Regions from separate parts of the Paenibacillus sp. J22P51 genome, predicted to be linked through region 1. Evidence: riboswitches for the same ligand, from Rfam matches in the RefSeq annotation. Region 1 holds a riboswitch; the other holds the start of a gene.

Region 1 (15,187 bases):
TAACTCGGTGTGTTACTGCACTACTCTCCGCATGCTTGGAGGCTGTTACAATATTCCCCTGTGCATCAAGCACATAGACTTCCCCCGTATCCCCGAAGCTAAGCTGCGCCATCAATTTATTCAGCATGTCGAGTGTGACAATACCGAGAACGATCCCTTTAAAATCATTATGATCGCCAATGACAGGAGCCGAGAACGTAATAACGGGCTCTCCATTTTCTTTCGACATCAAGACACCAGAGACGTAGCTTTTCTTTTCCTTGCCCCGGTTATAGTACACACGATCCCCCACATAAAACGTGTTCGTATCTGTGCGAATATAGCCATCCTCCTCAACAAAGGTAATGGAATAAAACTCCGAGTTCACCTTCGCATAATCTTGAAACTCTCGTTTCAAATCGCCAATCCGATGAAGCTTCGCATTATCTGAAAGCGCGAAGCGTTTAATTGCATCCAGCTTTTCTTGATTCCACCGTTCGATATATAAGCTCTGCAAGGCGATCACTTGCTTGAGTTGAACCCCTGCCTCTTCTAACCGATTTCCCTTCTCTATGAAGTAAAAAGGAACAATGATCGAAAAAGCCAGCAACACAATGATTGCGCATATCCAGAGTTGAAGTGTTTTAATGGTATGATTGGAAAAAAGAGAAAACATAGGCCCCATCGAGGTTTCCCCCCTTTTTATTTCTATATATCTCCAGTATACCTTATATTCAGACAAAAATAGACAGATTTCGCTGATTTCCAGCATAAACGTGTGAATATTTCGTAAAATCGTCCGTTTGAAAAGTAGGACCCTTTCGCTTATGCTATTTGGTAAGTAGAAAAGAGGTAGCTAACCCGATGAAAATTCTCGTATTAACCGAAAAGCCAAGCGTAGCCAAAGAAATTGCTCGCGTGCTTGGCTGTAACCAGAAGCAAAAACACCACTTCGAAGGTGCCAAATATGTCGTCACTTGGGCGCTCGGCCATCTCGTTACACTCGCTGAGCCCGATGATTACGATCCCAAGTACAAGACCTGGAACCTGGAAGATCTGCCCATTATCCCTAGCAAAATGAAGCTCAAGGTCATGAAAGAAACGTCGCAGCAGTTTCGGGCAATCGAGCATCTCAGTCGTCGTGGTGACCTATCCGAGCTGATCATCGCAACCGATGCGGGGCGCGAAGGCGAGCTCGTCGCGCGCTGGATTATGGAGCTGATCCGCTGGAAGAAGCCGTTCAAACGGCTTTGGATCTCGTCGCAGACGGATCAGGCGATTCGCGAAGGCTTTGCGCAGCTGAAGCCTGGCACTGACTACAACCGGCTGTATCAAGCAGCCGTCTGCCGTTCCGAGGCCGATTGGCTGATCGGCCTCAATGTGACCCGCGCGCTGACAAGCAAGTTCGGCGCGTCCCTTTCCGCTGGGCGTGTACAGACGCCCACGCTGGCCATGATGATCAACCGTGAGTCGGAAATCCGCGATTTCCGATCCGTCGACTACTGGTTGATCGAAGCCGAGCTCGGGTCCTTTCGCGCCCAGTGGCGGGACCCGAAGACTGGCGACTCGCGTATATTTGACCGCGAGCGCGCCGATGCCTTGACAACGAAGTTGCAAGGTCAGAGCGGCCGTATCGTGCAGGTGAATAAGACCGAGAAGCAGATTCCACACCCGCTGGCTTATGATTTGACCGAGCTGCAGCGCGATGCGAACCGTAAATTCGGCTTCTCCGCCAAACAGACGTCGAATGTCCTGCAACGGTTATATGAGCAATATAAGCTGGTCACCTACCCGCGAACCGATTCGCGTTATTTGACCTCAGATATGGTACCGACCCTGCTCGGCCGATTGAAAGGGGCTGCCATTGGCCCATATGCGGCGCTTGCCGCACCTTTTATCCGTAAGCCGCTGACCATCACGAAGCGCATCGTCGACGACACCAAGGTTAGTGATCATCATGCTATTATCCCAACAGGAGAAGCGATCTCACTCGCTACGTTAAGCGCAGACGAACGGCGGCTCTATGATCTGATCCTTCGCCGATTCCTAGCCTTATTCAGCGGTCCTTGCCGTTACGATGAAACGAAGTTAACGATCGAGATCGCTGGCGAAAAGCTCTATGCTTCCGGTAAAGTCGTGAAGCAAGCTGGCTGGAAAGAGGTGTATGGCGCCACCGATTTCACCGATCCGGATCGGGAAGACAACGATTCCGAAGAAGATGCCGGTCAACTGCTGCCACAAGCGTCTGAGAAAGACGCAGTAACCGCTCGTAATGTTCGGCAAGTAAGTCGACAAACGAAGCCACCTTCTCGCCATAATGAGGCTTCCTTGCTATCGCAGATGGAGAAATTTGGTCTTGGCACACCTGCGACTCGCGCAGATATTATCGAGAAGCTTGTATCCTCTGACACGATTGAGCGCCAGGGCTCCCTGCTCATCCCTACCGGCAAGGGCACTCAGCTCATCGAGCTAGCTTCCGAGGAGCTGCGTTCTCCTGAACTTACTGCTCGTTGGGAGCAAGAGCTCGAACGCATCTCCAAAGGCAAAGGGAGCATGGATGCCTTCCTTAGCGGTATTCGCAAGAAGGCAGCGGAGCTGGTTGATGAAGTGAAACGCAGCTCAGCCGCGTATAAACCGCATAATTTAACCGGCAGTAAATGCCCTGATTGCGGTGAATTCCTTCAAGAAGTCAAAGGCAAACGAGGACGCTATCTGGTATGTTCAAGCCGTGAGTGCTCCTATAAACGTGAAGCTGATGGGCAATTAACGAACCATCGGTGCCCACAGTGCCACAAGAAGATGGAAATTCACACGGGTAAAGCAGGCAAATACTTTCAATGTCGTCCCTGCAATGTCGTTGAGAAAATCGACGGCGAATCTACGGGTGGAGGACGCAAGGCTACTGCCAAAGCGAACCGTCAGCTGATCGAGAAGTTCTCGGATCAATCCGGGGTTGGCAACTCGCTGGCCGACAAGCTGCTCGCAGCCCTTCAGCAGAAGAAGGAAGACTAATACCAAGAATAAAGCCCAAGCGACTTGCTTCATCGCTTGGGCTTTTACACTATGAGAAAATACCTGCATCGGCATGTTTATAGCTTGCTTTTAACTGACAACTTGTTGCGTTTTCGTCAATATCCTTCCTTTAACCGCTAATTCGAGCTCTTCCAAACTTGTGATACCCAGACTAACCAGCGCATCTCCAGCTTCCATATAAACGTTAGCTAAAATATGCATACTTGTTTGTGGCACAAGTGATTTACGAAACTCGTGAAAAAGCACCGCATTATACGCTTTGAGTACCGTCATAAACTCGACGGTTGGCGGGATACATCCGCGAATTTCAGAGGATCGCCAGAAAAATTCCCTCACATGCATAATATCGGAACCCGTGCGGTTCAACTTTCGAATCATCGCAAAAAACTCGTCAACAAGTAATTGTCGATCCGCTTTCATGTGACCATCCCTCCACTCTCGTATTCCTACATGAAGGATACCACAAATAGTTCTTTAGATCTATACAAGCTCCTCTAGATTTAAGGGCTTCTATACCTATGAAAATTTGAGGATTTCTCTTTTCTTCTTTCCTTTACCTCTTTGTGTAAAAAGCATGTCCAAAAGGTAAAGCACGACACCAAAATTAATCGCAATATCAGCAAAATTCATGACACCATTTCCTGAATGAATGACGATGAAATCCGTGACCTTCCCGAATAGAAGCCGCTCTATTCCATTACCTATGGCCCCACCGACCAGGAGCGCAGCTGCGCTTTGTTTTAGAGTACCTGGAAGACCTCCTTGTCTACGGTACCACCAAATTCCAGCAACAATGAGAACAGCCAGTATGCCTAATACGGGAGCCCATCCCTGCAACGAACTGCCTGCTGCCCCGCTATTTTGATAATAAGTAAACGAAATGACATCTTTATAAAAAGGCATGGATTCGCCAACCTCCATTACCGATCGTATCCATATCTTGGACAGCTGATCGACAGCCGCAATCACTAGGATAATTGAATAAAATAGCATGTTACCTCTCCCCTCGTTTGGCTTCAACCCTCACCTCTTTATATTACTTGAAAAGAAAGGTGAACAGCTAATTCTGCGCAGCATGAAAAGCCCCCCCAGTCCTATGACTCTGAGGCGGCTCCTGTATCCTTTTTGAACATCAACTTAAGCTCATTAACGTTCGATACAGCTCTCCAGGCGTGTTTGCGATGTGGTCCGGATTTCCACTGAGCAGCAGTTGGGGAGAGTCGTACCCCCATGTCACAGCCACGATCGGCACGCCTAATTTCTTACAGGATTCAATATCCCGCAATTCATCACCAACATAAATCATGCGCGTGGGCGTGGTTCCCCATTGCTTCATCACTTTGCGAATGGAGTGGTGCTTGCCGAAAATATGCTTCGCTGAAATGATCTCCTTAAACGCACCCTCCAGCTTGTTTTTTCGCAGGAATAGACGGATATTCGCTTCGGAATTGGAAGAAAGGATCGAGCTTTTGACTCCTTGTGTGGAGAGCCTCGCAATGACCTCCTTCATACCAGGCACGATTTGCAGTGATCGAATATTCTCGTGATACAGCTGTCGCCCTGCCACCATGAGCTTCGGTATTTGGAGCACAGGCACCCCTAACCGATCTACGCGCTCAGAAATGGACATCGAACGTAAGGGGGCCAAGTCCTGCTCACGAATGGGGCGGAAACGATATTGGATGGCCATTTCATTATAGAGCTTAACCAGAAGCGCCCTAGAATCGACAAGTGTCCCGTCAAAATCAAACAGTACGTGCTTTACCATCTGGGTGTATATACAAAAAAGGCCGGACCCTCGGGCGGCACTTGGCGAATTTGATTATCTTTAAACTCCTGTGCTGGATCTAAGACCACATGCGGATTACCTATGATTCGCATATCCTCCCACACACAGGAAACGCCTCGTTCGTAGCCCACTGCACTACCAGCGAACATTTTACAGCCTTTGCAAAACTGATCTTTTTGCTGCGCGTCCAGTTTCACAACTTTATTACGAAGACAACAGTAAATTTCATTAACTTCGTTACATACATTAACATGAGTGATCAGAGCCATTTACCGTCAACTCCTTGCGGCACTTTGAGTGTGTAATAGTAAGTTTATCGAACTACTATTAAGTGTATGACACAATTTTGTAAACGGAATAACATTTCACACGATAGACCGTCCAAATTTGCTACAATTAGGATGTATAATGACAGGTTTGGAGGTGCTTCCCCTTGCAGGACACATTACACTATGTGATTCCCTTTCTGATCTTTGGTTTTTTTATTTATCGACGGGCGAAGCGCACCATTGGTTTTCAAAAACTTTCGCGAGGCAGACTCACCTTTCGTCTGTCGCTGTTCAGCCTATTCGGGATGATCATTTTCCTCCTTGGTTTCGTGCATCCCATCCATTTCATCGGCTATCTAATCGGTCTTGCAGGCGGTGCCTTGCTCGGTCGAACTGCGATTCGCCATACCCGCTTCGAGCATCGGAGTGATGGCTGGTACTATCGCACACATCTGTGGATTGAAGTCACAGTCCTAGTTCTATTCCTTGGCCGCATTGCGTATCGCTACGCTGCTATCGCGATTTCCACGGGATCAACAACTAACATTTCTCCTGCAGATTTCTCTCAGTTTACAAAAGATCCCGTCACCGCCGGTGTCTTCTTCATCATCGTGTCGTACTATGTCTTGTTTTTCGGTTACTTACTGCGTGAAGGTGCCAAATTGGATCCAGCCGCCTTGGCCGAAAGCGATGACAGCGAGATTGCCAGCAATGGCAGCTCCAGCGTGGGAGCGGCCAGCCCTCAGGCGAGCGTTCGGGTGGAGTAATTGAGTAACGGAACGTGAGGACGCTATTTGTCGGATTCCGGCTTTAGCGGTGAAGATGCGGAACGTAGGGGCGCTATTTCATTGGATAAATACACTATATTCTCCTAATCGAAGCTGAAAATAAGCAGTTCATTGGATTTATCCTGTGGGCTAACCGAATAATAGCCTAAAAAGAACCTATTTCTCTGATTTGAGTGGAATTATCCAGTCAAATCAATTATTTGGCTACTTTTTAGAGCAACCCATTGGATTAAACCAATGGGCGGGGTAGTTATGTCGGTGTACCTCGGTTGGTGGTGTATAGCAACTTCTCTCCCTCTACTCCTACACACACTTGATCATTTAAACAAATTAGGTACTTAACAAGAAAGGGATATCCCCTCGGTCAATTGACCTGGGGGAATATCCCTTTTTATCGCCAGTAGGCGATTAATCTGCCTGTGACGCCAATTCGGTGGGCGATTCTCGCTTTTAGCGCCATTTAGGGGCGCTATTTGGTGCGCCGAGGGCATCCTGCTCTGCATTAAGGCCCTTTTCGGGCCTTAATGCCGCGGAAAGAGCAAGCCCGCCTACTTCGCAGCCTCCTCGGCAGCTTTCGCGAACTGCGTGCTGTACAGCCGCGCGTACAGCCCTTCCAGTGCAAGCAGCTCGCTATGCGTGCCCCGCTCCACGACGCTGCCCGCCTCGATCACCAGAATGTGATCGGCGGCCAGCACCGTGGAGAGGCGGTGCGCGATCACGAGCGTCGTGCGCCCTTGCATCAGTTCCTCGAGCGCCGCCTGCACATAGGACTCGGATTCCGAGTCCAAGTGCGACGTCGCCTCATCGAGGATGAGGATGCGCGGGCGCTTCAGGATCGCGCGAGCTATCGCGATCCGCTGGCGCTCGCCACCGGAGAGCCGGTGGCCGCGCTCTCCAACCATCGTGTCGTACCCTTCGGGGAGCGACACAATGAAATCGTGGATGTAGGCCTGCCGACAAGCGGCCTCCATCTCCTCACGCGTAGCGTCCTCCCGCGCGAAGCGCAGGTTATCGCCAATCGTCGCGTGGAACAGAAAAGACTCCTGCGTCACATATGCGATCTGTGCACGCAGTGACGCTAACCCCACGTCGCGGACGTTCACGCCGTCGACCTCAACAACGCCGGCCGTCGGGTCGTACAGCCGCGCAATCATCCCGATCAGCGTCGACTTCCCTGCGCCGCTAGGTCCAACGAGCGCGACCATTTCACCAGGCTGCGCCTCGAAGGTGACGTCGCGCAGCGCATACTGCACCTCTCTGCCATTCCGCCCTGCTTCACCTAGATCCACCAGCTTCTCCTTTGTTTCGCCGATCTCCACCGCTCTGCCCTTCTGCTCTGCTCCGCCTGGCTCCACCGGTCTGCCCATCTGCCCTGCTTCACCTAGTTCCACCAGCTTCTCCCTTGCACCGCCTAGGTCCCCTAACTTCCCTTCACGCCCAGCTTTGCTTCGATCCTCCGGTTTCCCTTTCGTCCTTCCTTGGCCTTGATCCACTGCCTTGCCTTTCTGCCCCGATCCCCCTACTTCCCCTGACTTATAAGCAAAAGACACCTGCTTATAGCTCACACGCCCCGCCACCTGCCCTAGCTGGCGCGCGCCCTCAGCATCCATGACATCAGGCACCATGTCCTGATACTCAAAAATCCGCTGGAATACCCCCAGCGCCGTCGCAACCTCTACTTGTAGGTTCAATAGTGTCCCTACAGGCATATACAACCGCCCCAAATACGCCGTGAACGCAACGATAGAGCCTAAAGTCATATCCCCATTAATAACGGAGTAGCCGCCATAAATATAAATAATCGCCGTGCCTAACGGCCCTAGCGTGCTCGTTGCCATCCCGAACCAACGGCCAACTAGATTGAGCCGCAGCTCGAGATCCATCACCTTTTGATTCATCTTCGTGAATTCCTGCTCTTGCTGCTTCTCTCTCCCAAAAATCCGCGTTAACAACGCACCCGAAATACCGAAGTTCTCATTCAGCTGCGAGGTGATGTCTGAGCGCACTTTTTGCGTTTCGAGCCGCAGTGCCTTCCGCAGCTTCGACACCTTTTTCACAGGCAGTACGAAAAGCGGAAGGATGAGCACCGAAATGATCGCCAGCTTCCAATCAAGCGCAAACAAAATGCCAATCGTCGTGAAGACAATCACGATCTGCGTGATCGAGGATACAACGATGGAGGTCACTACACTCTGCACGGATTGCACATCACCTGTGATCCGCTGAACAATTTCCCCAGAGCGCGCGTCCGTGAAGAAAGACATCGATTGCCGCTGCAAATTGTGAAACAACGACTGTCCTAAATCCCGAATAACCCCTTGAGTTACTTTGGTATTGAGGTGGTTTTGCCACACGCCAAGCACACCGCTCAGCACAGGCAGCAGAATTAACAGCAGCGCCATCACAGACAATAGCTGGACACGCCCCTGTGGAATTGCCGTATCAATAATTTCCTTCATAACTAAGGGAGGGACCAACCCGATCACTGCCGCAAGCAGCGCCAAACCGATAATCACCAAGAGCTGTCCCCAATACCTTTTGAACAAAAACAAAATCCTGCGTATCGATACATCCTTCAACTTCGCCTTCGGGCGATTCCGGTCGGAAAGCCGCCCCATTCCCCCTGGTCCACCTGGTCCTATCACTCACTTATCACTCCGATCTTTCTCCTCTTGCTGCCCTCCGCTACAATGGAATTGCATACGTTATGGCACTTGTCACTTCATCCGCCATTCTGAGCACATGATATAACGAAGTTGTTTGCAGCACATTGTACTGCCTAGGTCCATCCACATTCACGATCGCCGCAATCGTGTAATCACCAATAGGAGGCAGTACCTTTCCCACTGATTTTCCGGGAGCCAATGGCTGGTTCGACAGTTGATACAGGCCCACACTCAATTTTTGCCCCAAACAAGCATCTATCGCAATTACCACGACATTCGGTGGAATTTCCTGCAAACGCAACGCCAAGTTACTGGCATCACAAGGTGCCGCTAGCGTTCCAATGACATGTGGATAACCAAGCTCTGCAAGTTTACTCCCAACAAGCGGACCCAGAGAGTCTCCTGTCGAGCGATCCGTCCCTATACATACAAAAGCCAACCTCCGAGGATCCAGCTTGTTGCTCAAGGCAATCTTTTGCAGAAACTGGCCCAACTGCTTACCATTCACCTTTTTCCAAAACTGCTCCTGCAGCTCCATGGGTTCTTTCTCCATCTTTGCCTCCCTTTCAGGCATGTACACATCTCGCTTCACCTGATGCATGATAATTCTATTCTTTCATATGGAGGTGGCACATGTCCACTTCAGCACCCTCATTTGCGCACACCAAATAAGCGTTACTCAACGGAGCAAAGCCTATTCATGCTGCTTGATTGTTCTGATCAGTCACCAATTAATGTACACGGTTCATCCGTACGACTCGATAATAGAGCTGACCGCTTACCTCTTGTTCCACTTCCAGATAGCCTTCCGTATGGACATAATCACCCAACATATAGGTGGAAGCGTCTGCGGAATCGGCATGTGTCAGAAAGAGAAGCGCCACTTTATCATCCCCTACCACAAATCCAACCTGTTCCTTCACCTGAAACTTCTCAAGAATTTTGCCATGGTGTGATCTCACGATATGATGAAACCGCCAAGCCCCATCCTCATTCACGATAAAATAAAGCACACGATTTCGATGCGCATTGCTAAACTCCCGCGTTACGCCGATCATGCACACCTTCTCACCAATGCGTAAATACTCATCGATGATGTACGATTTCAATCGCAATCGATGTGTATTTTTGCTATGAATATACGATTCCATCTCATCTATGGAGCGCTGATCCTTTGGATCTTGCTTGGTCGCGTAGAATACTTCTCTAATAAACGTATCCGTTTGGAATTGCCTTGCCCCTTTGAAATGGTTATAAGTTTGAAAAAATTGCCCAATCACTTCCCGGATATCTTCCGGTATGGCAGGACCCGTTTCTACGCTATACATGCGATCTGTTCGACCCGACAATTTAATTTTATGAAACCAGCTTTTCCAGACACTGACTTGCATGTCGCACGCGTCACCTACTTTCTTCCAACCATTTCTCCATTATAGGCTATAATTCTCAAAAATTCGATAAAAATCGCAGATATTCGCACAAAAAAAGAGCATCTGCCCGCCAGGCTTTCCATTGTGAAAGCCCTAGCGAACATACGCTCTTAAACAACTTGCTTCTACTTGTGTTAGTCCTTAGCTTAAAGCACGCGTTTTGCCCCTACATATCTGGAGCTCCAATAGGTGCTAGCGAGACTATCGACCTTTACACCACCGGACGTCGTCGCGGAAATGAATTGATTATTTCCCAAATAGATGCCCACATGATTGACGATGTTTGAAGCAAAGAATACGAGATCTCCTTCTTTCAAATCCGTCACTCTTGCACCTGCTTGATCATACATTTGGACAGAGGTACGCGGCAGCTCGATGCCTTTGGCCTCGAACAAGTAGCGAACGAATCCAGAACAATCAAAACCTTTGGGTGTTGTTCCTCCCCATTGATAAGGCGTTCCTTTAAAAGTCGTTGCAGCTTGAATAATTTGAGCTGAAACGGATGGCTGAACGACCTTTAGTGCTGGGGCGGCTGCTGGTGGCGGTGCAATCCATGCTGGCTTATGGGACTTACCGTCCTCTTCAACGATGGCGATTTTATTCGCATCATTCCACGCAATCGGAGATCCAAACGTCTCTGTTATGAAACGCAAAGGAACGAAGGTATTTCCCTTAAGCAGTGTCGGACTGCTCTCTAATTCAACTAACTTACTGTTGACTACCGCTTGCTCTTCGTCCGTTGTTAGTTGAATCGCCTGCTCATTGTTCTTTAGGGTGACGACAACTTCATCACCTTGCTTCGCCCAGTCCACTTGATAACCTAGCTTCTCCGACAGCACACGCAGTGGCACCTGAAGCTTACCCTCTGTGTCAATAAACGGCTGTACTTCAGGGAATTGCACCAGTTCGTCATTCACTTGAACCTTCACCGAAGAGGTGTCTGTCGCAGCTTGAGCTGATGGAGCGTTGAACATGGAGATGGCTGCGCCCAAAAGAACGCATGAGCAAATAACACTTTTTGTAAAAAGTTTCAAAACATTGTCCTCCTTGAAGCCTCCGAGGTTAGTTGACGGGTTCGGGAAGAGGTTTTCCCTAGTGCGCTCCATTAGTCTAAGACTAACTAAGCATCCATTCACCCCAAGTAAAGAAGTCCCCCGTACCGGAGCTTTTGATGCTCCGAGATTCGGCATTTTTTGTCTATGTTAGACTAGCACAGTTCGTTTTCGCCTGACAACCTTTTCGCGGTGGTAAGTGTTTCCTTTTCGGGTTGTGCCACATGAACAAAAGCACCTCCAGAGATTATTATCCTGAGGTGCCCTTACCATTACTGCCTATATACCTCTGCGTAGAGAGTGTTCTTGTAGGGCCCAAACTCTTTTTCCGTCAACGGATGAGGATAACTCATGATTTGGAGAGGTAATGACAGTTGCCCTTCTCTGAGAGGAGGCTGCTCATAGGGAAATAGGTTCAAATGAAAGCCGCACCGCTCATAAAATTCAATTCTCCGCTTGGCATCCGACGTATTTGGCGGCTCGACTTCAAGTACGATAGGCGTTGCAGCGCTGCTCATATATGTCGTCAGCATTCGTTTGCCTATCCCTCCGCCCCGAATCGCGGTATGGACTGCAATATGCTCCACAAATCGGAACGTACCGAAATTCCAACTTGCCACAAAGCCAAGCAGTTGCCCATGAGCCTCCCTCTCGACATCAATTCTGTAATTAGGATGCGAAAGCAGCGCTCGCTGCCCTTCATAGGTCCTTATCTCCGTATCAGGAAAAGCGGATTCCATCAGTTCGAATACATCATTAAATGAATCAACTAACTCCATCGTTGGCATCTCCTTTCAGATTAGGGTATCCAACAAAGCCTTCTGATCATGCAACACCTTACCACTTTGATAAAAAGCATGTGCCGCAGTAGGAAAGCCCGCTGGCAACGCATGACCCATGAATGGGTGAACCTCTATGGGAATACTCCAAATGCTTATTATAACGCTTCCTACGGAAGCAACTGGTGGTATATTTGGACGCTCGTCCTACATAGCCTATTCTCAGAAGTGTGCACGGACGGTCGAACCCTCTATGGGCTCTCTTCACAGCCTAGCATAAATAAAAAAGACCACCCGAAGGTGATCTTTTTTATTTAAGCGGGCGGCGGGAATCGAACCCGCGCGATCAGCTTGGAAGGCTGAAGTTCTACCATTAAACTACGCCCGCATATAAAAATTCTAAAGTGGTCGGGACGACACGATTTGAACATGCGACCCCCTGCTCCCAAAGCAGGTGCTCTACCAAGCTGAGCTACGTCCCGTAGTGAAGATAAAGTGTAAATGGCGCGCCCTGAGAGATTCGAACTCCCGACCTTTTGATTCGTAGTCAAATACTCTATCCAGCTGAGCTAAGGGCGCAAATATTGGAGCGGAAGACGGGGATCGAACCCGCGACCCTCGCCTTGGCAAGGCGATGCTCTACCGCTGAGCCACTTCCGCATACGGTTATTTCTCACTCGCTCAGTAAGAGTTTCTCTGAGGCGACAAGGAATAATATATCAGGTATTCGGGACAAATGCAACTTTTTTTTCAATCTTTTTATTATTTGATGAAAACTCCACCAAAAGGCAGCACTTCCCGAGCTATACGTCGCAGCAAGCTATCCGATTTCATATGCTCGTCCAACTTGGGATCAGGCTTACAAGGCTGCATAAGCACATGTCCATGGCCAGTGATCTCCCAGTGATAGTTCATATGCTGACTAGCCAGTGTATTACCGTATACACAAAGTCGCAGCTTGGCCTGCCGCGGATAAGCAACAAGACAGCTGACATCGATATATAAAGGTTGCTTTGGATCTAAAGCCATCTGATGCAAAGGACCCGCTGTTAATAAGCCTAGCGTACCGGGGCCATGAAATTGCATTTTAACAAGATCTTGCGTGATCAAGGAATTCTTGACGCTCTGCAAATGCGTTGTGAAAGTCACACCTTCCGTATAGAACAAGACATGACGAAACTCAAACAAAAGGTCATCTTCGGCTTCTAAAGGCAGTACAGCCAAGCTATAAGCTTCTGGCAGCCCCATCAGCAATTGTCCTGGCCCTCTTACACGTGATTGGATCAACCTCTTTTTCCTATACATACCGGGAAGCTTCATTAAGGCATCTTCTCTAAGCTCTGGCATCCCTTGGAACGCTACAATTTGGTTGGGATGCAGCACATGCACAGACTCGCCTTGCTCAAGCTGAAGCGTTGCCATCCTTGCTTGTAAGCTTGCATTTTCAAAGATGACCTCCATACGCATCCCCTCCTCATCCCTGCCTGCTAACGCATCCCGCGCTTCTTCCTACGCCACACGATAATACGAAACACGCGCCCGAGCAAAAAATAGCCTACAACAAGCGCAGCTGCGGTAATCACCATGTAGGTTATTTTTCGGTTTCGTTTCTCTTTATCCAGCGCAAGTTGTTCCATTACTTTCAATCGCTCTTGCAATTGCTCGTTATCCTTCTTAAGTGCCTCGTTCTGGCTCAAGAGACGATCTTCGATCTCTTGGGACTGCCGAACGGCTTCCGATAGCTTGTCCTTCTGTTCTTCTAATTGCTGCTTCGTAGCCTCATAATCCTTCTGGATCTGCTCGACATTGCTTGGTAGTTGATAGATTTCTTTTGCCCGATCTAACCATGAGGCATGGGCAGCGGGAGCTGGATACATGAACCCAATCCAGATAATAAAGATAACCACGAGTCCAATCGAAGTCATGATACGTTTTTGCATCCGCAATCCCTCCCATGCTTCACATCTCGACATTATGTTCTATTTTACAGCAAAAATCACCCCTTCACCACTTCTATCGCTTGAACCGGATACCGCAAAATCGTTTTCAATTTCACAGGCTCAATCTTCCTCGGATCGGATAAATAAATCTCATGATGAAGTCCACAATAGCTGAGCTGATTTTGTTCCATAAAATGCTCCATCTGAGCCAATGTTTCTGGCTCGGTCGCATACGGACCCACGTGCAGCATCTGGACACAGCGTCCCTCATGCAAAGTTTCATACTCAACATTGGAGATTATCTTAAGCTCTTTTTTCTTGTCAGCGGCAGCTCTACGTGCTACTTCTACGTCCTCAGCGGTGACATACGCTGGCATACGAATCAACAGCTTCCAATGCCATTCTTCCCTCGGCACCTCTAGCGCAGATCTAGGATCGCCATCCACCCACCACTGCCCTTCTAGCTTCGCTACAGTGAAGTCTTGCTCCAGTTTCTTGTAATAGGCCTTAACACCGTATGCGACCGTGTATAGCGCTTCTGTGGCGTTAGCAAAGGCTGTACCATTGGGATCTCCCTTCCCCACAATAGCAACATAGGAGATAGGTTCAAATTCAACTAACTGTGGCTTAGCTGGCGCTGTATAATAGGCTTTATCCTTTTTGGCTAAATCTAATTTATCCATGGATGCACTTCCTTCTTTTTTTCTTCTACTTTACAAAATAAACCCTGACAACCCTATGTCAACAAACAGAAAAAAACTTACTGTCGCAAATATGCGAAACAAGTAAGTTTTTGTCTCATAAAAGGATATGTAATTATTCCGCAGCCGGTGGGGTAAACGAGCGTTGTGCAAATTCAGCATCCAACATATAGAAAGCATTGCTGTCTTTATCAATGCGCTTCAATTTATTAATAATACTGTCGAACATCGCTTCTTCCTCTACCTGCTCATCAATGAACCATTTCAAGAACTGCATCGTCGCATGCTCACGATCATTCAGCGCTAAGTCGGATAAGTGGTAAATGCGTTTGGTCACTTCTTGCTCATGCAGATAAGCATGCTCAAAAGCATCCAAAATCGACTCATATTGATTCACTGGTGTATTCATCCCTGCAAAATTAACCTTTTTCCCACGGTCATTAATAAACTTGAAAATTTTCATTGCATGAAACTTCTCTTCTTCGGCTTGTACTTTAAAAAAGTTCGAAAACCCGTCCAAGCTTTCCGCAGCGCAATAACCAGCAATAGCCAAGTAGACGTGCGCGGAGTAAAACTCATAATTCATCTGCTCATTGAGCGCTTCGGTTAGTGTATCGTTTAACATCTGTGCACACACCCTTCTGTATGGTTATCTCTTGCGTATTCCCCATACATACAAGATTACCAGAATTGTGCATAGAAATACAAACGGAAGAAACAATTTTAGTAGATCCAGGTTCATGCCATCACGCTTTTAGCCT
Region 2 (15,187 bases), on a different contig from region 1:
CCAATTCTTGAACTATCTGTATGATAATGAAGATCCGCAAAAATGGGATAAATTCAAAGAGTTTAACAAAACAGGTAAAAAATCCCCTGGTCTTGGCTTTACTTTCGACTCAGAGCCTGTCAAAACACAAGTAGCTGCTGCAGTCAACGTAGGTAAAGAATTCGATGCAGCTATGGATACAGGTTCTGTGGATATGGATGCTTCCTTGCCGAAATATCAAGATAAAATGAAAGCAGCAGGGATTGATAAAATTATCGCTGAAAAGCAAAAGCAATTGGATGCGTTCTTAGCAGCCTCGAAGAAATAAATTGTTCTATGTAAAAGGGGCCAGGCTCAATGAGCCTTGGCTCCTTATTTTTCAGACATGTATGGCTAATTACCAAACAAAAGTCATTGTCACGATAACGAGCAAAACGAAAAGAACAAGAACAACAGCAGCAGACGATCCACCATAACCTGCACCAGCACCTACAGCAACACCCATATATGTCACCCCCCATCTCTAGGAATGCTCTTCCGCGGAAGCGAATGAGAGACAATACTATCCTATGGAGAGATGTTTTGATTTGCTTGGGTGTTTAGCCTAAATCTATCGGGACGATATCCACTTTTAGGCAGAAGCCTGTTTTTAGAAAAAAGCGGAGAGAAGTTGAACAAGTGGCAGGAGCCTTCCATATGGTAGAAAAAGAAAGTAATGCCATTGCGGAGGTGTAAGGGCTATCGATTACTTGGATATGTTAGCGAAGCTCGGGATAGGAAACGCACATCCCGGGGGATTTGGAGAGACCATCGAGCAATTGAATAAATATCCGATCGAAAAAGGGAAAAAGGTGCTGGAGGTTGGCTGCGGAACAGGAAGAACGGCCTGTTATTTGGCAGAGCAGGGTTGTGATGTCACGGCCGTTGATATACGTTCAGAGATGATCAACAAAGCCAAAATTCGAGGGGAGAAGCAGGGAGTTCAAGTAAATTTCTTGATCGGAGATGTATGTCAGCTGCCTTTTGAAGCTCATACTTTTGATGTAGTGATGGTGGAGTCGGTCACAAACTTCGCAGATGCTCAGAAAGCCGTATCTGAGTACTATCGGGTACTAAAGCCGGGAGGTAAGCTGTATGACCGAGAAGTAATTAAAGTAAAAGAGATGACAGCGGGCATCCATCGAGCCCTTTGCAGCTTCTATGGCGTGAGCAAGATCTATAAGCTGGAGGAATGGCAAGAACTCTTTGAGAGCAACAAGTTCAGCTCCGTCACCTCGACAGGTATACATCCCTTCCCGCTCACGATGTTCGAAGATCAGGTTCAGCATCCAGATCCTGTTCATTTATCTGATCGACAATCGTTCATGGATCCGCGTGTATGGCAGATTACAGCACGATATGATGAGCTTGTTAACAAATATCATCCGTATATGGGCTATACCCTCATGATTGGCTCCAAAGAGTAAGGAAAGGAAAATAAGCAGGATATTGGTTCCTTAATGGCGAATCATATGAGAAAGATTATCATTGGGGGCTGCTTCTTTTGAACGTAGAAGTGATATCAGAACGAATTTCGAACCGTAAAGCCAAGGAAGTTTACGAGCTGATTGCGCGTCAAACGACGGTTTCGAAAATAGATTTATTAGACCAAAGCGGCATGACAGTTTCGACGTTGACGCGACTGTTAGAGGAGTTAACGAGCCAGGGACTCATCTTGGAATCCGGCTTTGGTGCATCTACGGGCGGGCGTAGGCCGATTTTGTATGAGAAGAATCCGGCCTATGCTTATATATTTGGCGTTGAAATTTCCAGAACGTTGTCCAAGTTGGTTCTTGTCGATCTAGGGATGAATAAGCTGGAAACCAAGAGCTGGTCAATGACTGAGGTCATGACCCCCGAAGTGCTGATTCCGCTTATTGTTGCCGAAGCCAAGCGCATGCTTGTGCAGCATGGTATTCAAACGTCAGAATTGTTGGGGATGGGAATCGGCGCAGTAGGACCTGTAGACCGGTTGTCAGGCGTTATTCTGGAGCCATCCTACTTCCCTGCACATGGGTGGAGGCATGTGGAGATCTGTCAATGGCTGAGTCGGGAGTTAGGTATTCCTACATTGCTGGACAATGGAGCGAACACCGCCGTTCTGGCAGAATCCTGGCATCAACGAACACGGAGCTTCAAGCACTTGCTGTATATTCATGCAGGAGTCGGTTTGCGATCTTCCATGGTCTCTGAAGGCAAGGTCATCTATGGGGCCGTTGATATGGAAGGCTCTGTGGGTCAAATGATAATTCAAACCGATGGCGTTCCCCATCGAGACCGATCTGGCAATTACGGTGCATTGGAATCTTACGCTTCTCTCTATGCGATAGAAAAGGCGGCGAAATCAGCCTTAAAGCAGGGGAGATCCTCTGTACTCATACATATGGTCGAGGATCCAGAGCAGGTTACTTACCAGCATATTATGGAGGCGCTCAAAAAAAATGATCTCCTGGCCGTGGAGATCGTGACGGAGGCTGCGACCTATTTCGGGATCGGCCTTGCGAATTTATTGAATATTTTGCACCCTGAGAAAGTGATCATCGGGGGGCCCTTGATTACAGGCGGGGAGCTGTTCTTCCAGACAGCAACACAGGTTGCTATCCGCAAAACGTATTATTACCCCGCCTATCAGGTTATTTTCAGCAAAGGCCAGCTAGGCGATGAAGCACTTGCCATCGGTGCAGCCGTCATGGTCATGGATCAGCTCGTTAAGCCGTAACACCTTGTAGAAATTCTAGAAGCAGCGCATTGAAGGCTTCGGGTTTCTCCATCGGGGTAAGATGAGAAGCATCAGGGATTACGTGAAAGCTAGCGCCTTGAATGTGATCAGCCATTGACTTCATAACATCCGGTGGTGCTATCGCATCCTGCTCACCAGCAATAACGAGAGTTGGTATAGTGATGGAGTTGAGCAAAGGTACGGAGTCCTCGCGGAACGCCATCGCGATGCTGGCATGGACAAGACCTTCGGCTGGCATGCTGTCCATGATCAACTTCAAGTTATCTAAAAGCTGAGGCTGATCTTGTTGGGTGGCTGGCGTTACAAGCTTAGGCAGCATGGCATCCCGGGCTGCCGCGGCTCCCTTGTCATATAGAGAGACAGCCATGTTCATGCGATTTTTACGTCCTTCTTGCCCATCTGGCTCGGGACGAGTATTAGCTAGGATTAATGCTGAAAAGCGTTCAGGCGCTAGACGCAATAGAGCGAAAGCCACATAGCCACCCATGGAGAAGCCTCCGATGGTGGCTTTTTGTATCCCTAATTCATCCATGAGACCGAGAATATCTTGTGCATATTGATTGAGGGACATCGGCGTGAGTGGTAAATCAGATTGCCCCATACCTCGAAAATCAGGTGTAAGTATACGATAGTTGGCTGATAGGGTTTCAACTTGAGATTGCCACATGCGATGATCTAGCGGAAAACCATGAAGCAGGATAACAGGGGCTCCTTGACCTTGATCTTGAACGAATAATTCGGTTCCGTTAATGTGTTTTTTCATCATTTTTCACCCTCCAAGGACCTGTTTTTGAAAAATATAGCGAAAAAGTTATGTCTTCATACTTTCATTATGGTTAACTCATACTTACTTAACATTTCATTGCTATTCTCTGATTATACCTTTTGTACTACACCAAGAATAGGCAAAACGAAACATTCATATTTACGAAATGGAGATTTTTGATATGACGAAAAAACCATGGTCCACCCAAGAGCTGGACAAACTAATTCGCCTTTCCTCGGAATGTCCGCCAGTAGTCATTGCTAGAGAACTATCGCGTCCTGTCACTTCTGTTCGTAAAAAAATGCGTGAAATGGGTGTCAGCTATGTATCTGGGGAGCAATGGAAAAAAAGTCAAATTCAATACCTGATTTCGGACGAAGGCACTTCCTACAAAAACAAACATAAATTAACACAAGAACCGAAAGAAAATGGATTTGAGTCTCCTGTTCTAGATGAGTTCTGGACTACCCTTGTGAAAATGGCTCGCGTAGCTAAAAAGAGGGGGAAACGGGTCGATGTCCTGTCGTTTATCGATACATACCGGAAGATTCGTATTGGCGGCTAATTTCATATATGCATGGAATTGAAGGTGAAATCCGTTACCGACGTGATTTGACCTTTTTCTTTTTGTCTGGATAATCGGTGGAGGGATAAATTTATTCATTGTTAAACCTATTTTAAGGTTCTTACGTTATGATTAGTGTATGACAAGGTTGAACGTATCTTAAGAAGGATGTGGCGAGGGTGGAGTCAAAACGAGGTTGGCTGAAGCAGTCGTTTGGAAAGCGGTTAAACGCCATACATAGCTGGAATGCTTGGCTTTTGGTGCTGCTGACGGTGACAGGGATTGTGCTCAGTATTGGTGCGATCAGAGGGGATCTTGGAGCATTTCGTGTGACGTTGAAGCAGCTCCACATTTATTTGGGCGTCGCCTCAGTTGTACTCATGATTGTGTATGCGCCAATGATCCGCAAGCATTGGCGCCAAATTCGCGCGCGGCGCAACCAACGCGCGAATTTGGCATTTGTTCTCGCGCTCCTGATCGGCTGGGCTGTATCAGGCGTGATCCTGTGGCAGTTCCGGCACATGCCACCGGCTTTGAACAACGCGGCACTCCTCGTGCATGACCTGCTCACCTGGGTCGGAGTGCCGTATGCCGTGTACCACGCCATCTCGCGCAGCAGATGGCTGAAGCGCCAGCAGCGGCTCGAGCAAGCCGCTGCCGCAGGCAGACCGCCAGCATCCGCGCAGGCGGTCACAGATGCCGCCGCGAGCGCAGCAGCGGCGGATACAGCTCCAGTGGCGACAGATGACGCCACTGGAAGGCGCACAGCAGCGCAGGCGGTTATCGCCGCGCTGAAGGAATCGCCGATCACACGCGCCTCGTTCCTGCGACTAGTCGCAGGATTGGTGCTCGTGATCGCGATCGGCCCAGCCTTTTATCGCTGGATAAAAGGCGCGTTCGATACCGGCGGATCGTCGACCGCCGAGTATGTGGCGAACGACGGCAATCGCATGCTGCCGCCGCCAGAGCCATTGCCCGACTCCGCCGCTGTCGTAGGCGGAGGGGCAAAAGGGAATTTCCGTATCTACACGGTGACGGAAATTCCGGCTTTTTCATCAGACACCTGGAGATTCGCGATTTCCGGTCTCGTGGATAACCCCAATGCGTGGAACTGGGAGCAGTTCCTGAAGCTGAAGCGTACTGTTCAGGTTAGTGATTTCCACTGCGTGACGGGATGGTCTGTATACCAATGTACGTGGGAGGGCATTCCGCTGAAACAGCTGTTAGCGGCGGCGGGTGTTCAAGCATCCGCTAAATTTGTGAAATTTTATTCGGGTGATAAAGTGTATACCGATGCCCTTTCTTTGAGTCAGGCCAATGGGGACGATATTATGGTCGCTGTCTTAATGGATGGTAAGCCGATTCCACAGCAATTAGGTGGACCTGTGCGACTGATTGTACCTCAGATGTATGCTTATAAATCAGTGAAATGGCTGCAAGGCATTGAGTTGATCGAGAAGGAGCATATGGGGTATTGGGAAGTGCGAGGGTATGATAACGATGCTTGGGTCGGTAAATCGAACACGTAACCTTAGGTCATAGATGGATGAATGCGGACACTGACTTTTTGCAAGGAATTTGATATAGTTAGGGCAAAGAATCCTGTTCGGAAATGAGGGACATTTGCCATGCAAATTACATCGATCAATGTGGGATTACCCAAAACAATCATATATCAAGGCAAAGAGCTGACCACGGGGATTTATAAGACGCCGGTCAGCTCCTCTTTGTTTGTATCGAAGGTGCAAATAGACGGGGATGGGCAGGCTGATCTGACGGTACATGGCGGTGTTGATAAAGCGATCTGTGTATATCCAGAGGAGCACTATGCCTACTGGGAAAATCAGCGAGGACACAAGTTGGATGCCGCCACCTTTGGTGAAAATCTCACGATTCGCGGTTTGCAGGAGCATGAGCTTTGTATCGGTGATACGTTTGCCATTGATGAGGTTATCGTTCAGGTCTCACAGCCCAGACAGCCTTGTCATAAGTTAGCAAAGCGCATGGATTGGCCAGAAGCAACTCTATACGTTCAGGAGACTGGGTATACGGGGTATTATTTTCGCGTGCTGCAGGAAGGTATTATCGCACCTGGTTCCGAGTTGAGACGCATGACTAGAGATGAAGCGGGTGTGACGGTTGCGTTCGCCAATCAGATGAAATATCACGATAAGTTCAATATTGAAGGGGTTAAAAGAGTTCTTGCTGTCGATGCACTTTCTGCAAGCTGGAAGCAATCATTCAGGAAACGCTTAATGGAGCTCGAAGCATGATAACAGGAGTCATTCTTGCAGGAGGCTTGAATCGCCGTATGGGGGGGAGACACAAGGCGCTCTTACCTGTGCAGGGGGAAGCTATTCTGCTAAGACAACTGAAAGAAATGTCGCGCGCGTGCGAGCAAATTATCGTGGTAACAAATGCAAGTGAGGCTTTGCAGCCATTACTTGCTGAGGTAGAGGGGATTAGCGTGCAGTGTGTGAGCGACCACTATCTCCAAAAGGGCCCTTTGAGCGGTATTCATGCCGCCTCCAGCGTTGCTCTTGGGACTCATTTATGGATAGTCGGCTGCGACATGCCTTTCATCTCTGCAGATGCAGCTAGAGTCATGGAAGAGGTATGCCGAGAGTCGAATGTGGATGCGGTCATCCCGGAAATTGAGGGCCGCCTGCATCCCCTCCATGGGATTTATGCCAGAGAGGTAGGGCCTGAGGCTGAACTCCTGCTTCAACAACAAAGCTATCGATTGATGGGGTTGCTTGATCATTTGGATTGGCGTGCTGTAGGGACGGATGAGTTCGTGCAACGTGGGCTCCGAACGAATTTTGCTACGAATATTAATACACCAGAAGAATATGAAGACATGTTAGTAAATCTACCATTGTGAATTGAATTTCAGATGAAATGCTTTAAAATCTAGGATTTTGTCAGGAAATATGCCATAATGGACAGAGAGAGAAGGTGAACTTCTATGCCAAAACTGCTAATGGATCGTTTTGGACGGATGCATGATTACCTGCGCATCTCAGTGACCGATCGTTGTAATTTGCGTTGTGTATATTGTATGCCGGAAGAAGGAATGGAATTTGAGCCGGATGAGAAGCTGTTAACTTTTGATGAAATAACAGAGATCGTCCGTATATTAGCTGGTCTTGGTGTTCGCAAATTGCGATTAACCGGCGGAGAGCCTCTGGTTCGTAAAAACCTGGAGCAGCTGATCGGCATGCTATCACAGATTCCCGGTATTGAAGATATAGCATTGACTACGAATGGGATTTACTTTGCATCGCGGGCTGAGAAGCTTCGGGCAGCAGGGTTAACTCGTGTAAATATTAGTTTGGATTCGTTGAAAGCAGATCGGTTCTCGATGATCACGCGTGGCGGGGATATTCGCCGTGTTTTAGCCTCGATTGAAGAAGCTTATCGTGTTGGTATTACGCCGATTAAGCTGAATGTGGTGCTGATGAAAGGCATTAATGATGATGAAATCGCTGATTTCTTACAAATGACGATTGATCGCCCGATTCAAGTTCGATTTATTGAATATATGCCAATCGGTCATCAAGATGAGGATTGGAAAAGCCGTTACCTATCGCTTACGACAGTCCTCGATCGCTGCAAGGAAATGGGTTGGGAAGCTAAAGCTTCCGACGCGGTTTATGGCAATGGCCCTGCACAGAATTATCGCATTGAGGGGGCATTAGGTTCCTTCGGTCTTATTCATCCGATTAGCGATCACTTCTGTGAAACCTGCAATCGCCTGCGACTGACGGCAGATGGGAATATCAAGCCTTGCTTGTATTGGTCGGATGAATTTAATGTCCGAAAATATATTGGCGATGTTGCTGCGGTGGAAGACTTGTTCTTCCGAGCGCTGGATATTAAACCGCAAAACCACGAGATGGCTCAGGCTTTGATGAATGAAGAGCAGTCGCATACACCAACTAATCGCAGAATGTCGCAAATCGGCGGCTAGCTAGAGGGCATGGGGGGCATTGGAAGCAAGTGAAGCAGGCGAACAGCGAAATGAAGCTTAGGTTTGGCCGTAATGTGATCTCGGTCGAAGAGGCGCGAGCCGCACTTTACGAGCACGTTAAACCCACGGAGACGGAGTCCGTTTCGCTGCCGACGTCCTTCGGCAGAAGGTTGGCGAAGGATATTTATGCGGATCATGCTGTACCACATTTCCGCAGATCGGGTGTAGATGGGTATGCTGTTCGTTCACTGGATATCGCAGAGGCATCACCGGATGCACCGGTTATCTTACATGTGATCGAGCGGATTCCAAGCGGTACCATGCCCCAGCAGACGATTCAGGCAGGGACCGCTGCACGTATCATGACGGGGGCGCCTGTTCCAGATGGTGCTGATACTGTTGTAATGCTGGAGATGACGGATTCCTTGCAGGAGGAGTTACTGTCTTCCATTGATCCCAAGGTGAAAATTAAGAAAAATGTGCAAGCGGCAAGTAATATTACGCCAATTGCAGGTGAAGTTGCCCGAGGGGAACTCGTCATCGCCCGTGGAACCCGAATTGGTCCAGGAGAAGCCGCGATCTTGGCGACCTTCGGTTTCTCAGAGGTTGAGGTGTACCGGAAGCCAAGAGTGGCTATTTTCTCAACGGGGTCAGAGCTTCTACATGTCGAACAGGAGCTGCAGCCTGGGAAAATACGCAATAGCAACAGCTACATGCTGGCGGTACAAGTGGAAGCAATTGGGGGATCGGCCTTGATCATGCCGGCACTCTCTGATGATCCTCAGCAGGTGGAAGCCTTACTTGAGGCCGTATTGCCTAATGTCGACCTCATTCTGACTTCAGGCGGTGTCTCTGTTGGCGATTACGATGTCCTTGTCGATCTATTCGGTCGATTCGACGGGAAGCTGTTGTTTAACAAAGTAGCCATGCGGCCAGGCACGCCGACGAGTGCTGCGCTATGGAAGGGAAAGCTGTTAATGGCGCTGTCCGGTAATCCCGGGGCATCGTTCGTTGGCTTCGAGCTATTTGCTAAGCCCATTATTAACGCGATGCTGGGGAGCCAGCGTCCTGTGGCGGAAGAGTTTACAGCCTTTTTAGATGTTCCTTATGATAAACCGTCCGCCTATCCTCGCTATATAAGGGGGACAACACGCATCGAAGCAGGTACCTTATGGGTGAGACCAGCTGGCATTGATAAGTCGAGTATTATGGTGTCGATCAAGGATGCAGATTGCTTGATTTGGCTGCCAGCAGGTGGGCAAGGCTTTCAGCGTGGCCATATTGTGAAGGTCTATACAACGAGATAACGTAGTGAACTTATACTTTTATAAATAAAATGATATACGCTATATCATCAAATATTTGGCGCTAACAAGTAACCGTCTGTCAGGAGGGTCAGCTGTAGCGTCTTTTTTTGCAACTAGTTATAAATCGGCCATTGAGGGAGATAGGCTCGGAAACTCGTTTAACTCAGCAGTGGTGAATGTGAACTGGAAGGGGGAGCGCGCATCCCCCCCATGGAAGCGGGTACTTATCTTGGAGGTCATCTTAAGCAGATCCTGACACAACGAACAAGTGGTATCAATTTTAAATAAAAAGAAACCCGCCTGCTGAAGCTCTAAATGAGTGCTTCAGTAGGCGGGTCTATTTTCAATGTAGAAAGTTTAGCGGGACATGGTCCTAATAGAAAGTTGCAAGAATAATGACCAACAGCACATAAAGAACAAGAATAACGCCTACAGAATTTCCGTATCCTGGCGTTCCACAACTACCTACAGCTGACATAGTATCCCCTCCGGTTTTCAATTGATATGGGTAAAACACTATACATCATATGAAGGCGGGATATATGTTGATTGGACGAATGCCCTCTTTTCATCGGAACATTCACCTACGAAAAAAGCTGCACTTGAGTGAATTCTCAAGGCAGCTTTCTTCAATTACTAATTGGGAATTTGATACACTTTAATTTTCTGAATGCCAAAGCTTTGTAAGGATTTCCTTGAACCTGGAACAAAGATATCCATTCGCTTTCCTTTAATGGCCCCGCCGGTATCTGTCGCATACACGTACATACCGCCTGTAGGAAGCCCACCAAAAGAATAACCTTCAATATAAAGTTTCGTGCCAAGTGGAATTACGGATGGATCAACAGCAACTGTGCCGATCGCAAGTGGGTTGCCCATGTAATCAAAGGCTCCATAACCACCATTTTCAGAAGGATCTGCCGAATAAGCTGTGGACTCGAAAATTTCATAGTCTGGTGCATGATGTCCGCCATCTTTGTTTAAAATGGCTAAATTGCTGCTAGCATCCCACTGTACAGGAACCCCTGCAGCGGTGGAAAGAAAACGTAGCGGCACATAAACTCGCCCATTTTGAAACTGGGAAGCTCCCTCTAAGACCACGGGGGTATTATCGATGCTGGCTTCTTTTTCTCCGGATACCAAGGTAATCGTATGTTTGTTGTTATTTAATGTTACCTTAATTTGATTTCCTTCTTTTTGCCAGTTCACGGTATAACCAAGCTTCTCGGTTACGAACCGAAGTGGAACTTGGGTTGTGTGGTTGCCATCCAGAAATGGCTGTGCATCTGGGAAATGAATCAGGTCATCATTGACTTGCACTTTCACTTCCATTTCAGCTGCTTGAGCCGAAAATGGGGAAAGAAAGCCTCCTGCCAATACAGATAGTGAAATGGCAAGGCTAGTTAACCCTTTGGTAAGCTTATTCAATTGGTAATCCTCCTTCATGAGCCTTCGAGGTTAGTTGACGGGTTCGGGAAGAAGGTTCTCCCTAGTCTGCTCCAAGCCGAAGCAAATATTCACCCCAAGTATTTCGTCCCCCGTACCAGTGCCTTATTTATGCACCAGACTCGGCTTCAAATATTTTATCATCGCACGCAGGCTCGAACAACGACCAAATTATGGGTGAACACAAATATACTAGACTTAGGTCTAGGTTCAAAAACAGTCGATAGTCGGTTTTAGACTTTCTGAAATTGAGCTACGATAGGAGTATGATGAAGGGTGAGGGGCGATAGACATGAACAATAAGAATCGGGAAATTGATCCTACTAATATATTTGATCGAATTGGCAAAATGGCTGAAACCGTCTGGCAGGAGACCATTGGAAAAACGACGCCAGGCGTCTATGATGATGGCACCATTGCCAAGCTTGAGGAGCGCTATGAAGAAGCGCTTCAGGCAACGATTGCGCTGCGCAGTCACATCGCGCGAGCGGAAGAGATGGCGAAGCTGCGCGGCGAGCAGGCCGAGCTGGCGATGCGCGCCGGCGAAGAGGACCTCGCGCGGCTCGCGCTGCAAGAGAAGCTGCGCGAGGAAGCCGCTGGCGAGCACTACCGCGCGCAGTACGCGAGCAGCCAGGACTTGTGCCTGGCGCTCGCAGAGGAACTGCGCGAGCTGCGTGCCGGGCACGCAGCCGAGGATGGGCAGCCGCGTGGCGGGCTGCACGGCAAAGAGGCTCGCGACACATGGCGCGAGCTGGAGGTCACCGGCCGCGAGCTCGGCCGGGAAGCGCTGCAGGGGCTCCGCGTGGCGGGCCGCCTGTCGAAGGAGACGCTGAAGGAGGCCGGTGGCAACCTTCAGCATGAGCTGCGTTCGCTGCGCAGCAAGCTGCAGCATGAGTGGCAGCAAGAGCAGCGCTCGCGCGATGAGCGAGACCCGCGCGGCAGAAAATAGCCATGGATCGTGACCTCCACGGAAGCAAAGCCTTGCGGGATAAGGATTTGCATCTTGGAGGTCGTCCATTCTTATGGTATGCTAGGAATCGTATGAACGAAAGAGAAATGGCAGCAAGAGGAGGTGCATCGATGGGAGAAGATACGAAAAATAACCGCAGCCGGAATACAGCGCTTGTGCTGATTGGAGCCGGTGTTTTTTTGCTTCTGGATCATACCGTAGGTTTTTTTCCCATAATGGCCGTAATCCTTATATTGCTGGGCATTCATCGTGTTCGTTCACGTAAAGAACGCAAGGGTTATGTGCTGATGGGGATCGGTGCCGTCATTTTATTTGGTGATCATCTCACAATCGCTATTTCGGTTGTGTTGATTTCATTAGGTTTCTTTTTTATTCGATCCAAGCAGGTTCATAAAGATGAGACTTACACACAAAAGCAAAAGATCGTAGATAGCATACGTCTCGGCCGAGAGCCTTGGATTCTACGGAATACTTCGACATGGTACTTGGTGGGAGAAACGTATATTGATCTCTCGCTGGCGATTTTAGAACAAAAGGAAACAACAGTCATCCTACAGGGTGTTGTAGGAGATATTGATATAAAGGTACCCGATGATATCGGTGTTTCCGTTACAGCTTCCGTGATGTTCGGGCAGCTTCATGTAGCCGAACAACGTGAAGCAGGTGTGATGAACAAAGTGGTATGGCAATCGGAGAATTATCAACATTGCGACCATCGGGTGAAACTCGTTCTCTCTTTCATCGTAGGAGATATCAAGGTTAAAGTATTGTAACGGCTGGAGGGGGTACATCACCAAGTGGACGGCTACAAAAGACGTTTAACGAATATGATATGGCGCAGCATGGGGGAATCTATCCTATTTAGCTTCGCTGTTTTCGGTGCTATGCTATATTACTTGAATTCAAGACATTTGATCGAGCCCTTTGCCAGCTGGCAGCAGGGTGTCAAATTCTCGTTCATGGCTTTATTGATTCTGGGTGTGATTGGCGCGGTGTTCGGTTACTGGAACAGCTCTAAGGTAACTCGCAGACTTGAGCCGATGATGGAGACGATGATTTTATTAGAAAAAGGAACATTTGCCCGTGAAGGCTTCCAAAACGGAGACGATGATGAGATAGGGCGTTTAGGTGAACAACTCAGCCGTATTATGAAGCGATGGGAAGAGCAGGTGACCTCTCTCCAACGATTGTCTAATAGTAACGCTGAGCTTACAGAGAAAGCCAAGCTGTCAGCGGTCATTGAAGAGCGCCAGCGGTTGGCACGCGAGCTGCATGATGCGGTTAGCCAGCAATTGTTCGCGATCTCCATGACAGCAACAGCCGTAGGTCGGACGCTGGATAAGGATTTCGAGAAAGCGAAACGGCAAATTCATCTTATTGAAGAAATGGCTTCCGTCGCGCAATCCGAAATGAGAGCTTTATTGCTGCATCTGAGGCCGATCCATTTGGAAGGAAAACGATTGTCCGAGGGGCTTGTTGAGCTATTGAAAGAGTTAGCAGCCAAGGTTCCTATGGCGATCAGTTGGGATATGGATGAGGAAATCCGCTTGAACAAAGGGATTGAAGATCACTTATTCCGAATCGTGCAAGAAGCGCTTTCGAATGCGCTGCGTCACTCTAAGGCGAATAAGCTGGAAGTGAAGCTGCTGCATCGTTCGGATGGCATTCGTTTAGTGATCCGCGATGACGGTGTTGGCTTCGAGCTTGATGCGAAAAAGCTGACTTCCTATGGCATTGTGTCTATGAAGGAACGCGTGAACGAAATCGGCGGCTCTGTCGATATTATTACAGCACCTGACCGAGGAACACGTATCGAGATTCGAGTACCGCTACTAGCAAACGATCCTCAATTGATCGAGAATTAGGACTGTACATAGAGAGGGAGAAGCGAATGGACGACACCTTAATCAAAGTACTACTTGTCGATGATCATGAAATGGTCAGAATCGGACTTGCGGCTGTCCTCGGGACAGAAGATGGCATTGAGGTTGTGGGCGAAGCGAGCAATGGTCACGATGGCATTCGGCTAGCCCAAGAATATCGTCCCGATGTGGTCCTGATGGACTTGGTCATGGAAGGCATGGACGGGATAGAAACGACTAGAAAATTACTGCAATTGTACCCGGAATGCAAGGTCATTGTGTTGACGAGCTTCTTAGATGATGAGAAAATGTATCCAGTCATCGAAGCGGGTGCATTCAGCTATTTGTTGAAAACATCGCGGGCATCTGAAATCGCGCAAGCGATTAGGGCCGCGGCCAAAGGGCAATCGATTCTGGAGTCGCAGGTTGCTTCGAAAATCATGAACCGCTTTCGGCAACCGAAACCAGCAGCGGAACCGCATGAAGAGTTAACGGACCGCGAGATGGAAGTGCTTCGCTTGATCGCGAAGGGTAAATCTAATCAAGAGCTAGCCGATGATTTATTCATTGGTGTGAAGACGGTGAAATTCCACGTCACCAACGTTCTGTCCAAGCTTGGCGTAGAAGATCGCACACAAGCAGCGATTTATGCTTTCAAGCACGGACTGGCGGAATAACACAAGGGAGCGATTAGCTTGAATGTAGTCAAACAGATTTGGAGCTGGTTTGGTTCCATTGCGATTTCCTTTGTATTAGTTGTATTTCTAGGTGTGTTTGTGTTCCAATCGACGCGAGTTAGCGGTCATTCGATGGATCCGACGCTGCATGATAGTCAGCGTGTGTATGTATCGAAGCTTTCACATACCTTTCGTTACGAACCCAATTACGAGGATATTGTCATTATCGACTCTAGGGTAGATATGAAGCGGACTTTTATTAATGATTTAATGGACAGCCCGTTGCTTAGCTTATTCGTCCGCGGTGATGATAAGCATGTGTGGATCAAGCGGGTGATAGGTAAGCCAGGGGATCAACTTGAGCTTAAGGATAATCAGATGTACCGCAACGGCGAACTTCTGAATGAGTCTTACATCAACGAGGAAATGAGAGCGAACGGGAACAAAAAGTGGACCGTTCCAGCCGACCATATTTTCGTGATGGGGGATAATCGGAACAATAGCATGGATAGTCGTGTAATTGGTTTCATTCCTATTGACCATGTGCTAGGCAAAAAACTATTTTAAATTAAAGAGGCTGTCTCGCCAGTAGAAGATTCTACTTTGGAGAGACAGCCTCTTGTCGTAATAGGTATGGGGGTGGAGCGTGAAGTTAACCCACCAAGTGGTGGGTTAACTCACATCTTCGCATCCAGCAACAAACCTCGCATTGGAACCGGCAAATACGCCCCGAGCTGTGATTGATATTGGCCATAAGGCTTGAGTGGCGACGAAGATAATTGGAACAGTGAAGCGGAAGGCAGCTGCTGCAAGCGATCAATACTGCTGACTAACGAGCTTGCGAAGCTGGTGAGATTCAGCAG

Evidence for each region. Region 1 has a riboswitch for cyclic di-AMP ahead of AC58QC_RS10980 (C40 family peptidase). Riboswitches for the same ligand answer to the same signal wherever they lie in the genome.
Region 2: another riboswitch for cyclic di-AMP. It lies ahead of AC58QC_RS18930 (stalk domain-containing protein); the one in region 1 lies ahead of AC58QC_RS10980 (C40 family peptidase).

What each region holds. Positions count from the first base shown of each region.
Region 1 covers NZ_JCAUAZ010000004.1:1,351-16,537, reverse strand. Annotated here, with positions in the region: gene AC58QC_RS11030 (sensor domain-containing diguanylate cyclase) at 1-664, opposite strand, end outside; gene AC58QC_RS11025 (DNA topoisomerase III) at 844-2,991, shown strand; gene AC58QC_RS11020 (hypothetical protein) at 3,082-3,432, opposite strand; gene lspA (signal peptidase II) at 3,529-4,005, opposite strand; gene AC58QC_RS11010 (HAD-IA family hydrolase) at 4,145-4,780, opposite strand; gene AC58QC_RS11005 (hypothetical protein) at 4,774-5,070, opposite strand; gene AC58QC_RS11000 (CcdC protein domain-containing protein) at 5,235-5,837, shown strand; gene AC58QC_RS10995 (ABC transporter ATP-binding protein) at 6,407-8,476, opposite strand; gene yyaC (spore protease YyaC) at 8,544-9,077, opposite strand; gene AC58QC_RS10985 (hypothetical protein) at 9,256-9,915, opposite strand; gene AC58QC_RS10980 (C40 family peptidase) at 10,101-10,988, opposite strand; cyclic di-AMP (ydaO/yuaA leader) riboswitch at 10,991-11,153, opposite strand; gene AC58QC_RS10975 (GNAT family N-acetyltransferase) at 11,279-11,785, opposite strand; tRNA gene AC58QC_RS10970 (tRNA-Gly) at 12,103-12,173, opposite strand; tRNA gene AC58QC_RS10965 (tRNA-Pro) at 12,191-12,267, opposite strand; tRNA gene AC58QC_RS10960 (tRNA-Arg) at 12,288-12,364, opposite strand; tRNA gene AC58QC_RS10955 (tRNA-Gly) at 12,371-12,445, opposite strand; gene AC58QC_RS10950 (AIM24 family protein) at 12,548-13,246, opposite strand; gene AC58QC_RS10945 (SH3 domain-containing protein) at 13,273-13,725, opposite strand; gene AC58QC_RS10940 (GyrI-like domain-containing protein) at 13,782-14,408, opposite strand; gene AC58QC_RS10935 (ferritin) at 14,542-15,051, opposite strand; gene AC58QC_RS10930 (DUF1450 domain-containing protein) at 15,165-15,187, opposite strand, start outside.
Region 2 covers NZ_JCAUAZ010000008.1:246,388-261,574, reverse strand. Annotated here, with positions in the region: gene AC58QC_RS18990 (ABC transporter substrate-binding protein) at 1-307, shown strand, start outside; gene AC58QC_RS18985 (YjcZ family sporulation protein) at 377-484, opposite strand; gene AC58QC_RS18980 (class I SAM-dependent methyltransferase) at 735-1,445, shown strand; gene AC58QC_RS18975 (ROK family protein) at 1,523-2,737, shown strand; gene AC58QC_RS18970 (alpha/beta fold hydrolase) at 2,727-3,524, opposite strand; gene AC58QC_RS18965 (hypothetical protein) at 3,706-4,089, shown strand; gene AC58QC_RS18960 (molybdopterin-dependent oxidoreductase) at 4,269-5,618, shown strand; gene AC58QC_RS18955 (MOSC domain-containing protein) at 5,718-6,362, shown strand; gene mobA (molybdenum cofactor guanylyltransferase) at 6,359-6,973, shown strand; gene moaA (GTP 3',8-cyclase MoaA) at 7,058-8,062, shown strand; gene AC58QC_RS18940 (molybdopterin molybdotransferase MoeA) at 8,092-9,369, shown strand; gene AC58QC_RS18935 (YjcZ family sporulation protein) at 9,743-9,847, opposite strand; gene AC58QC_RS18930 (stalk domain-containing protein) at 10,006-10,797, opposite strand; cyclic di-AMP (ydaO/yuaA leader) riboswitch at 10,802-10,953, opposite strand; gene AC58QC_RS18925 (PspA/IM30 family protein) at 11,108-11,764, shown strand; gene liaF (cell wall-active antibiotics response protein LiaF) at 11,896-12,558, shown strand; gene AC58QC_RS18915 (sensor histidine kinase) at 12,583-13,650, shown strand; gene AC58QC_RS18910 (response regulator) at 13,677-14,324, shown strand; gene lepB (signal peptidase I) at 14,343-14,891, shown strand; gene AC58QC_RS18900 (hypothetical protein) at 15,002-15,187, opposite strand, start outside.